Linked DNA regions of Pontiella desulfatans. The protein of the gene in region 1 binds, or shares a complex with, the protein of each later gene. Links are inferred from orthologs where the notes say so. Each region holds a gene or a part of one and is shown on either strand. Other genes may lie near its edges.

Region 1 (4,848 bases):
TGCACAATGAAAATCAACGGGAAGACGGCAACAAAACGAAGCGCATTGCTTGCGCTGGGCATCTGCTGCGCTGCGATGCTGATTGGTTGTAATGATGATGATGGCGGCGGTGATGGAGATGCAAGCCTTGCTGGAACAACATGGGTCGAGGTTGGAAGTCCATCCTCAACACTAACGTTCTATTCAGACGGAACCTCGTTTAGAATAGTCGATACCGCCGATGGAACCGATGCAACAGGTAGCTATACTCTTACGGGGAACTCGTTCACATTCTCCGCCAGTCTCACCGATGACTACGGTGATACCATTGGATTCTCAGGCACGGGAACCATATCAGGGAATTCGATGACCATTAACGTAACCATCAAGGTAAATGGAGATTTCTGGGCCTCCTTCACGGTGCCGTTTACGAAACAATAGACGGCGCAAGCCGACCACCCTTCAGGGACAAAAAAAAGCCCCGCCGGATTGACGGGGCTTGCTGGAGGGGCAGCGCTCGCTACCCGGACGCCGAAGCCGGCATCCCTCCATTCCAGAGCTAGATCGAGGCGTATTCCTTAACGAGGGAGTTGCCCACGATGTCGCGCTGGATCTGGTTGGTGCCTTCGTAGATCTGGAGGATCTTGGCATCGCGCATCATCTTTTCGACCGGGTATTCCTTCATGAAGCCGTAGCCGCCGAGCACCTGAACGGCGTCGGTGGTGACGGACATGGCCACGTCGCCCGCATAATATTTACACATGGCGGAAATCTTGGAGACATCCTTCACGCCGGCGTCGAGCGTGCGGCAGGCGGCGTAGGTGATGGCGCGCGCGGTTTCCACCTTGGTGGCCATTTCGGCGAGCATCCAGAGCAGGCCCTGGTTGGCGATGATCGGCTTGCCGAACTGCTTGCGCACCTTGGCATATTTGACCGCTTCGTCTAGCGCGCCCTGTGCAAGACCGACGCCCTGGGCGGCAATGCCCGGACGGGAAACGTCGAACGTTTTCATGGCGAGCAGGAAGCCCATGCCTTCGCGGCCAATGAGGTTTTCAGCCGGCACTTCGCAGTCTTCGAAAACGAGCTCGCGGGTGGCGGAAGCGCGGATGCCGAGCTTGTCTTCCTTCTTGCCGAAGGAGAAGCCGGGGGTGTCCTTTTCAACAATGAAGCAGGAGACGCCGCGGGCGCCCTTGGCTTTGTTGGTGACCGCGAACACCGTGTAGATGTCGGCTTCGCCGCCATTGGTGATCCACTGCTTGGTGCCGTTGAGGACATACTTGTCGCCCTTCTTGACCGCGGTGGTCTGGATGCCGCCGGCATCGGAGCCGGCGTTGGCTTCGGTCAGGCCGAAAGCCGCCCATTTTTCGCCGGAGGCCAGCGGGGAGAGGTATTTCTTTTTCTGCTCGTCGGAACCACCGATAATGATCGGGTCGGCACCCAGGGCGTTGGCGGCGTAGGAGACGGAAACGCCAATGCAGTATTTGGACATGGTTTCGATGGCCATGCAGAAGCCGAGCTGATCCGCGCCGAATCCACCGTATTCCTCGGGAATATACAGACCCATCAAGTCCATCTGCGCCAATTCCTTAAGCAGGTCGGCCGGGAAAATCCCCTTTTCGTCGAGCTCCGCCCGAACAGGAACGATGCGCTCCTTACCGAAGTCATCAATCAGGTTGATGATTTCCTGTTGTTCTTCACTGATACCCCAGTTAATAGCCATGTCTTTCTTCTCCTTGTTAGTTGTAAATAATTAAGAATTCAGATTTGGAATGTAGAATGGTTGGCGGGAGCTTCCCGCCCCCTTTTCAAAAGGCGTCGCAGACCGACAGTTCTTAATTCATAAATCTATATTCTTCATTCCCCTACTCCCCTTGCGCTTCGAGGAAGCGTTCGGCTTCCAGCGCGGCGGCGCAACCGGTTCCGGCTGCGGTCACCGCCTGGCGGTAGATTGCGTCGGAAACATCGCCCGCCGCATAAACCCCTTCGAACTTGGTCTTCACGCCATCGGCGATCAGATAGCCGACCTCGTCCTTTTCCAGCTGCTCGAACGCCTCGGTGTTCGGCTTGTGGCCGATGGCCGAGAAATAGCCGGCCGCTTCGATATCGGTTGTTTCGCCGGTCTTCGCATTCTTGATGCGGACGCCGGTCACCCCGGAGTCGTCGCCGAGGATTTCATCGATCACGGAATCCCATGCCATCTCGATTTTCGGATGGTTGATGGTACGGTCGGCCATGATCTTGGAGGCGCGCAGCTGGTCGCGGCGATGCACCAGCGTGACCTTCGATGCAAAGCGCGTCAGGAACATCGCTTCCTCGCAGGCGGTGTCGCCGCCGCCGACAATCACGACCGGAACATCCTTATAGAAAGCGCCGTCGCACGTGGCGCAGGCGGATACCCCGCGGCCCATGAATTTTTGCTCGGACTCAATGCCGAGATATTTGGCGGTCGCGCCGGTGGCAATGATGACGGTCTTGGCTTCGATCGGATCGCCGGCCATCATTTCGAGTTTGAAGGGGCGTTCGGAAAAGTCGGCTTTTGCAACCGCATCATACTGCAGGAACTTGGCGCCGAAGCGCTCGGCCTGCGCCTTGAGCTTATCCATCAGCTCGGTGCCGTCGATCCCGTCCGGGAATCCCGGAAAGTTTTCGACTTCGGTGGTGGTGGTGAGTTGCCCGCCGGGCTGCATGCCCTCGATGACGAGCGGCTCGAGGTTGGCGCGGGCGGTATAGATCGCGGCGGTCATACCGGCTGCACCGGCTCCGATGATTACAACTTTTTCCATAATCAGTTCCTTCTGTTTGGATTAATGGTTCGATAGCCTACCGAACCAACAATCCTGAATCAAACCGCCAATCGATTAATGTGGGGCAGACATTCCTGCCTGCCCAGTTCAACTGAAGGGCAGGCTGGAAAGCCTGCTCCACGAAATTACGACGCCTTTGCGGCGGCGATCTGTTTTTGGAATTCCGGCACGATCTCGTGCAGGTCGCCGATGAGGCCGAAATCGGCAACATCGAAGATCGGCGCGTCGGGATCCTTGTTGATCGCGATGATCATGTCGGAACTCTGCATGCCGGCGAGATGCTGGATGGCACCGGAAATGCCGCAGGCAATGTAGACCACCGGGCAAACGGTCTTGCCGGTCTGCCCCACCTGGTGGTGGTGCGAGATCCAGCCCGCGTCCACCGTGGCGCGCGAGGCGCCGACAGCCGCGCCGAGCTCGGCGGCGAAGTCGTAGATGACCTTGAAGTTTTCGGGCTTTCCAACCCCGCGCCCGCCGGAAACGATGAACTGCGCGGCGTTGAGGTCGATGCTGTTGGTGTCGGCTTCGTGAACCGATTCCAGACGGCGCATGCGTTCCGGCACACCGGACAGATCGACGGCATAGGGCACCTGCTCGCCGGCTTCGTTGTCGGAGAGCTTGTTCTTCTTGAAGACGTTGGAGCGGACGGTGGCCATCTGCGGACGATGGTTCGGGCAGATGATGGTGGCCATGATGTTGCCGCCAAAGGCCGGGCGGGTCTGGAGGAGGTTGCCCTCTTCCACATCGAAGTCCAGCTCGGTGCAGTCGGCGGTGAGGCCGGCATCGACCATCACGGCGACGGTCGGCGCCAGGCTGCGGCCGATGGTGGTGGCGCCGTAGAGGACGATTTCCGGCTTCTTCTCGTTGATCAGCTGGGCGACCGCACGGGAATAGTAGTCGTTCTGGTAGTCGGCCAGTTTCGGATCGTCGATGGCGTAGACCTTCTTGGCTCCGAAGTTGTAAAGCTCCTGGCAGAGTTCCGCTCCATTGGCGGACGGAAGGACGGCACAGAGCGTGTAGCCCGATTTTTCGCAAAGCACCTGGCCTTGGCTAAGGAGTTCCTGCACCACACCGGCAATCTTGCCTTCGCGCTGTTCCGCGTATACCCAAAGTTCTTTTTCTGCGCTCATAGTATGTGCTGCCCTTTCAGTTTTCCGATGAGTTCGGTGATCATGTCGGCGGGTTCGCCGGAGAGGATTTCCTTATTCAGCTTGACCGGCGGCGCGAAGACCTTGGCCACCTTGGTCGGGGAGCCGGCGAGACCGATGTTGCCTTCGTCGGGCTGAAGCTCGTCGAAGCCCCAGCAGGGGATCTCGGCCTTCTTGGCGGCCATTTTTTTCTTGAGCGACGGCATGCGCAGCTCGTTGGCTTCCTTCACGACGGTGAGGGCGGCGGGTTTGTCGACATCCCAGATTTCGTAGCCGTCTTCGGTCACTTTGTTGACCTTGAAGGTGTCGCCGGTAACTTCGATGCCCTTGGCGTAGGTGAGCATCGGGATGTCGAGGAAGTGCGCCACGCCGGGGCCGACCTGCGCGGTGTCTCCGTCGATGGCCTGTTTTCCGAAGAGGATCAGGTCGATGTCTTCGAGTTTCTTGATGGCCAAGCTGATGGTGTAGGACGTGGCCCACGTATCGGCGCCGCCAAACTTGCGGTCCGAAACCAGGATGGCTTCGTCGGCGCCGTGCGAGAGCGCCGTACGGAGTGCTTCCTCGGCCTGCGGCGGCCCCATGGAAATCACGATCACCTTTCCACCGTGCAGATCCTTGAGCTGCAGTGCCATTTCGAGCGCGTTTTCGTCGAACGGATTAATGATGGATGGAACCCCTGCGCGATTCAGGCGATTGGTCTCGCGGTCAATCGTGACCTTGTCTGAATCGGGCACCTGCTTAATGCATACTACGATGTTCATGAACACCCCTTTCCCGAGTTGATAAACAAAAGCAGGAGAATATGGAAACCGCCAGCACCGCTCAAGACCAAACGCGCACAAACCGTCTGGATCAAACCACGGGTAGACTGTAAATCAAATGTCCGAAATTCGAGCGAGAAGAACCCCATGCCAGAA
Region 2 (3,691 bases), 710 kb from region 1 along the record:
TGGAGCACGTATTCCTTTTCGCCGAAGGCGACGGTGTTCTTGGCGGAGGTGGTGTTGTTTACGAAGGTGGTCATGCGGTCGCCCAAGGCGGCCTTGAGTTCCTCGCAGAGATTGTTCATTAGCTCCGGGTTGTGGGTGCTGGTGACGAGGTTGACCATGAATTCGCCGGTATTCCCGCCGTGGCGGACCACCAGGTTGCGCAGCTCGCCGGTGTGCGAGTGGGTCGAATAGATCGGCAGTTCCGTGCGATGGGCAAGGCAAAACCTGCGGACGGTGTTGAGGGTGAGGTTCATCTCGTTGGTCGAGAGGTCGCAGTGGTTAATGTCGATGGCCTTCGAAAAGCAACCGGGGGCGTGGAACCCGAGGGCGAAGTCGAGCGGCTTTTCATGGTCGCCGGGGTCGATGTCCATTTCCGCTGGAGTGAGGTAGCGCAGGTCGGTGAAGGAAAAGTCCATCTTGTTCCGGTAGCCGAACAGGTTGGGGGCGGGGATGCATTCGTCGCATTCGATGTCTTTGAAGCCTCCCAGGTGCCCGAGGGCGTCCTGCACTTGCTTGCGCTTGAGGCGCACTTGTTCGGCATAGTCCATGTGCTGCCATTTGCAGCCGCCGCAGAGGCCGAAGTAGGGGCAGGCCGGATCGATGCGATGGGGGGAGGGCTTAACCAATCCGCACATTCGGGCGGCCAGGTATTTCTTCTTAATCTTGAAGATTTCGGCCGTCACCACGTCGCCGACCGCCGCCGGACCCTGCACAAAGATGGCAATGCCGTCCTCCATGCGTCCGAAGCATTGGTTCTTGTCGCCCAGATCGATGATCTCGACCTTCACCAGCTGTTTCTTTTTATACATAGCGGCGGCAGAGTAAAGGAGGGGAGGGGCTGTGGCAAAACGATTTGGAGCAAAATGATGGTGGACAGAATTCGGTGGCACGGCGATAATCCAGTCAATTAAGCGGAGAGTTGGTTATGGTTCGTCAGCTAAACAGCGCTTCCGAGATGGCTAGGCGATTGGTTTTCCTCTTCTATATCGTGGTTTTCACAACCTACCTTTTTTCGTGTGTCATTGCCTTGGCCCTGCATGGAGTTTCGGAAATCTGCGTGGCCTGTGGCTCGTTCATCTTGTTGTCCGTTGTCCGTATTGTTGGTTATCGCTGGTTGGATTTCGAGCGCCTGAGCGATTCTTTTCCTGGTGGTTGCGCCCTGGATTGCATCCCGAGGAACGTTCGCACGGAAGTGGAGGCGCTGGTTGATGAATTCCATGCACCGGGAACGGATTGGACGCGCCGGGTTGCCATCCGCCACCGTCTGGTCGCGTTGGAGGAAGAGGAACCGGAAATCATCAAGGCCTTCGAGGATGATCTAAAAGCGGTATTGGCGGCCTGAGTTTCCCGAGAAAACCGTTTGCGCTCCTTTGGGGGATTAGTATCTTTAGAGCTCAACGAAAGGAATTTGCATGGAAACGATAAAGGCACTGATGACCCGCCGCAGCATACGCACCTGGACTACCGAACCGGTGACGGACGGGGAACGTAGGATTATTCTGGAGGCGGCCATGAACGCCCCGTCGGCCGCGGACGCGCGCCCCTGGCACTTTGTAACGATGGACGACCCATCGGTGATCAAGCAGTTCACCGGAATGGGCGGAACGGAAATGCTGGAGGAGTCGACCTTCATGGTGCTGGTTTGCGGGGACGTCTCGAAGGAGATCTATCCCGGCTTCTGGCCGCAGGATTGCTCCTGCGCCGCGCAAAACATGCAGCTGGCCGCGCACGACATCGGCATTGGATGCGTCTGGATCGCGATCCACCCGCTGGAGGAGCGCGAGCAGGTCTGCCGCAAGATTCTTGGCATCCCCGAATCGATCACCCCGTTCGCGTTGCTGGCGATGGGTGTGCCCAACGAAGTGCTCGGGCCGGAATACCGTTTTGACGAGGAACGCCTCCATTCAAACAAATGGTAGTGTTTTGGTATTTTATTTTTGAACGCATCATGTGATGATCCGTCTGATTTCAAAATAACATTGGAGATGAAACATGGCTGAAGGTGTAATTGAACTGAGTGGAAGCAACTATGAAGACGCAACCAAGAGTGGCGTCGTACTGGTCGATTTCTGGGCTCCCTGGTGCGGCCCCTGCAAAATGCAGACCCCGATCCTGGAAAAGGTTGCCGCCGAAGTCGGCGACAAGGCGGTCATTGCAAAAGTGAACGTCGATGAAAACCCGGAGCTGGCCGCCAAATACGGCATCCGCTCCATCCCGACGTTGATCCTGCTCAAGGATGGCGAAAACAAACAGCAGTTTGTCGGCCTCCAGCAGCAGGCCGGCCTGGTCTCCGCGATCGGCGCAGAGCAATAACCGCAACCGACCGGAATGAAAAAAGGTGCCCTTCAGCGGGCACCTTTTTTTCGTATCCGGGCTAGGCGGCTTTCTTGAGCCGTATCGGATGTTTGTGGGTCTTCCGGCCCTTGCTGGTATACTTGGCAAGAGCATCGGATTCGCCATCGTTGCTGGCTTTGTTCATTCGCCACATTAGCAACCCCTTTGCAGCCCCGGCGGTCGGGAAGATAATCAGCGAATCCATGAAGATATCGCCGAAGGCCGGCGAGCTTCCCGTCATCACCGGAGCCAGCAGAAAAGCAGCCCCGGACGATGCAGTGGAATATACGGAACCCCAGACCAAAGCACCTTTGGCCGTTGCTTCCTTCCACGTGCTTCCATTTTCATCTCTATGTTTCGTTTCTGTTGTTTTCATTTTCTTTCCTTTGTTAAGAGGGGTTATGCGTGGCTGGGTTTCATGCCCCGTGGGCGGATGCGGGGGATGAAGCGGTTCATGCTGCCCCGCCGTCCGCGCGGCCGCTTGGTTCGGTTGGCCTTGTTGTTGATCAACATCCACTTGGCGGCTCCGCCAACCATTCCCCAAAGCGGGAAGATGACCAGCGAGTCGATGAAGATGTCGGAGTAGGCCGGCACGGCGTCCGTGAGCAGTCGCGTCAGCCAATAGGCCGCCGTGCTGGCCCCGAGCGAGTAGGCCGGGCCCCAGATCAATGCACCTTTTGCGAGTGCATCGGCCAGGCTTGTCTTGCGTGTTCTTTTGATGTGTATGGTTTTGTTGTTCATATGGTTTTCTCCTATATGGAAAATTGGGGATTCAAAGCGAATGGATGCCGTCTTGGACTGATGAGGCGATGAAATCGTCTGATTAAACGGAACGCCTTTTCCCTTCGGACGCGCCCAGTACAACGCAACGCTGTATGGGTTTTATGCGCATGGCGTTAAAGATCGGTTAACGCATCGCCCAATGTCCAGGCCTCTTTGCCGGGGCCGGCGGCCTATCTTTGCCGGAGGCGCTGATGGGGATGTTGCCTGTTCAGGGATACCTTCACCGGGCAAGGTTTTTGTTGGGAGCCAAAGCTTCCCATGCATGAGGGCGGATTAAAGCCCTGGAAGGTTGACCGGGCATTGGCCCAGTCAGACAGTGTGGTGCGAATAACATTCATAAAGCCCGCAATCGGGTTTATCGTTTTCATTGTTAATCTCGCGATCATTCATCTTTGTTTCTATTCATCACCCCTATGGTGAATCATGGTTTTAAGGTATGCAAAGGTTGTGCCAGCTCATGCGAAGATTCTTAATGTGCCGTGTTTTAGGGGTTTACGATATCTGCTCAAAAATCGGGATATGAATATAAGACCAT

The links. Proteins that work in one complex are often made in the same cells at the same time.
Region 2: the proteins of trxB (region 1) and trxA are in contact, whole or in part, in a crystal structure (PDB 1F6M), measured with the Escherichia coli proteins. The link is inferred for Pontiella desulfatans from one-to-one orthologs.

What each region holds. Positions count from the first base shown.
Region 1 is NZ_CAAHFG010000001.1:1,275,287-1,280,134, reverse strand. The notes cover bases 803-3,690. They hold trxB (thioredoxin-disulfide reductase), read right to left. Parts: upstream 2,763-3,690; coding sequence 1,842-2,762; downstream 803-1,841. Other genes in these bases: E9954_RS04930 (electron transfer flavoprotein subunit alpha/FixB family protein), read right to left, coding at 2,909-3,690; E9954_RS04940 (acyl-CoA dehydrogenase family protein), read right to left, coding at 803-1,693. In the rest of the region: E9954_RS04945 (hypothetical protein), read left to right, coding at 7-420; more of E9954_RS04940, read right to left, coding at 539-802; more of E9954_RS04930, read right to left, coding at 3,691-3,913; E9954_RS04925 (electron transfer flavoprotein subunit beta/FixA family protein), read right to left, coding at 3,910-4,692.
Region 2 is NZ_CAAHFG010000001.1:1,983,555-1,987,245, reverse strand. The notes cover bases 981-3,691. They hold trxA (thioredoxin), read left to right. Parts: upstream 981-2,031; coding sequence 2,032-2,352; downstream 2,353-3,691. Other genes in these bases: E9954_RS07285 (hypothetical protein), read right to left, coding at 2,773-3,114; E9954_RS07290 (hypothetical protein), read right to left, coding at 2,414-2,749; E9954_RS07300 (nitroreductase family protein), read left to right, coding at 1,452-1,958; E9954_RS07305 (hypothetical protein), read left to right, coding at 981-1,381. In the rest of the region: 23S rRNA (uracil(1939)-C(5))-methyltransferase RlmD, read right to left, coding at 1-848; more of E9954_RS07305, read left to right, coding at 965-980. UniProt on the Escherichia coli protein: Participates in various redox reactions through the reversible oxidation of its active center dithiol to a disulfide and catalyzes dithiol-disulfide exchange reactions.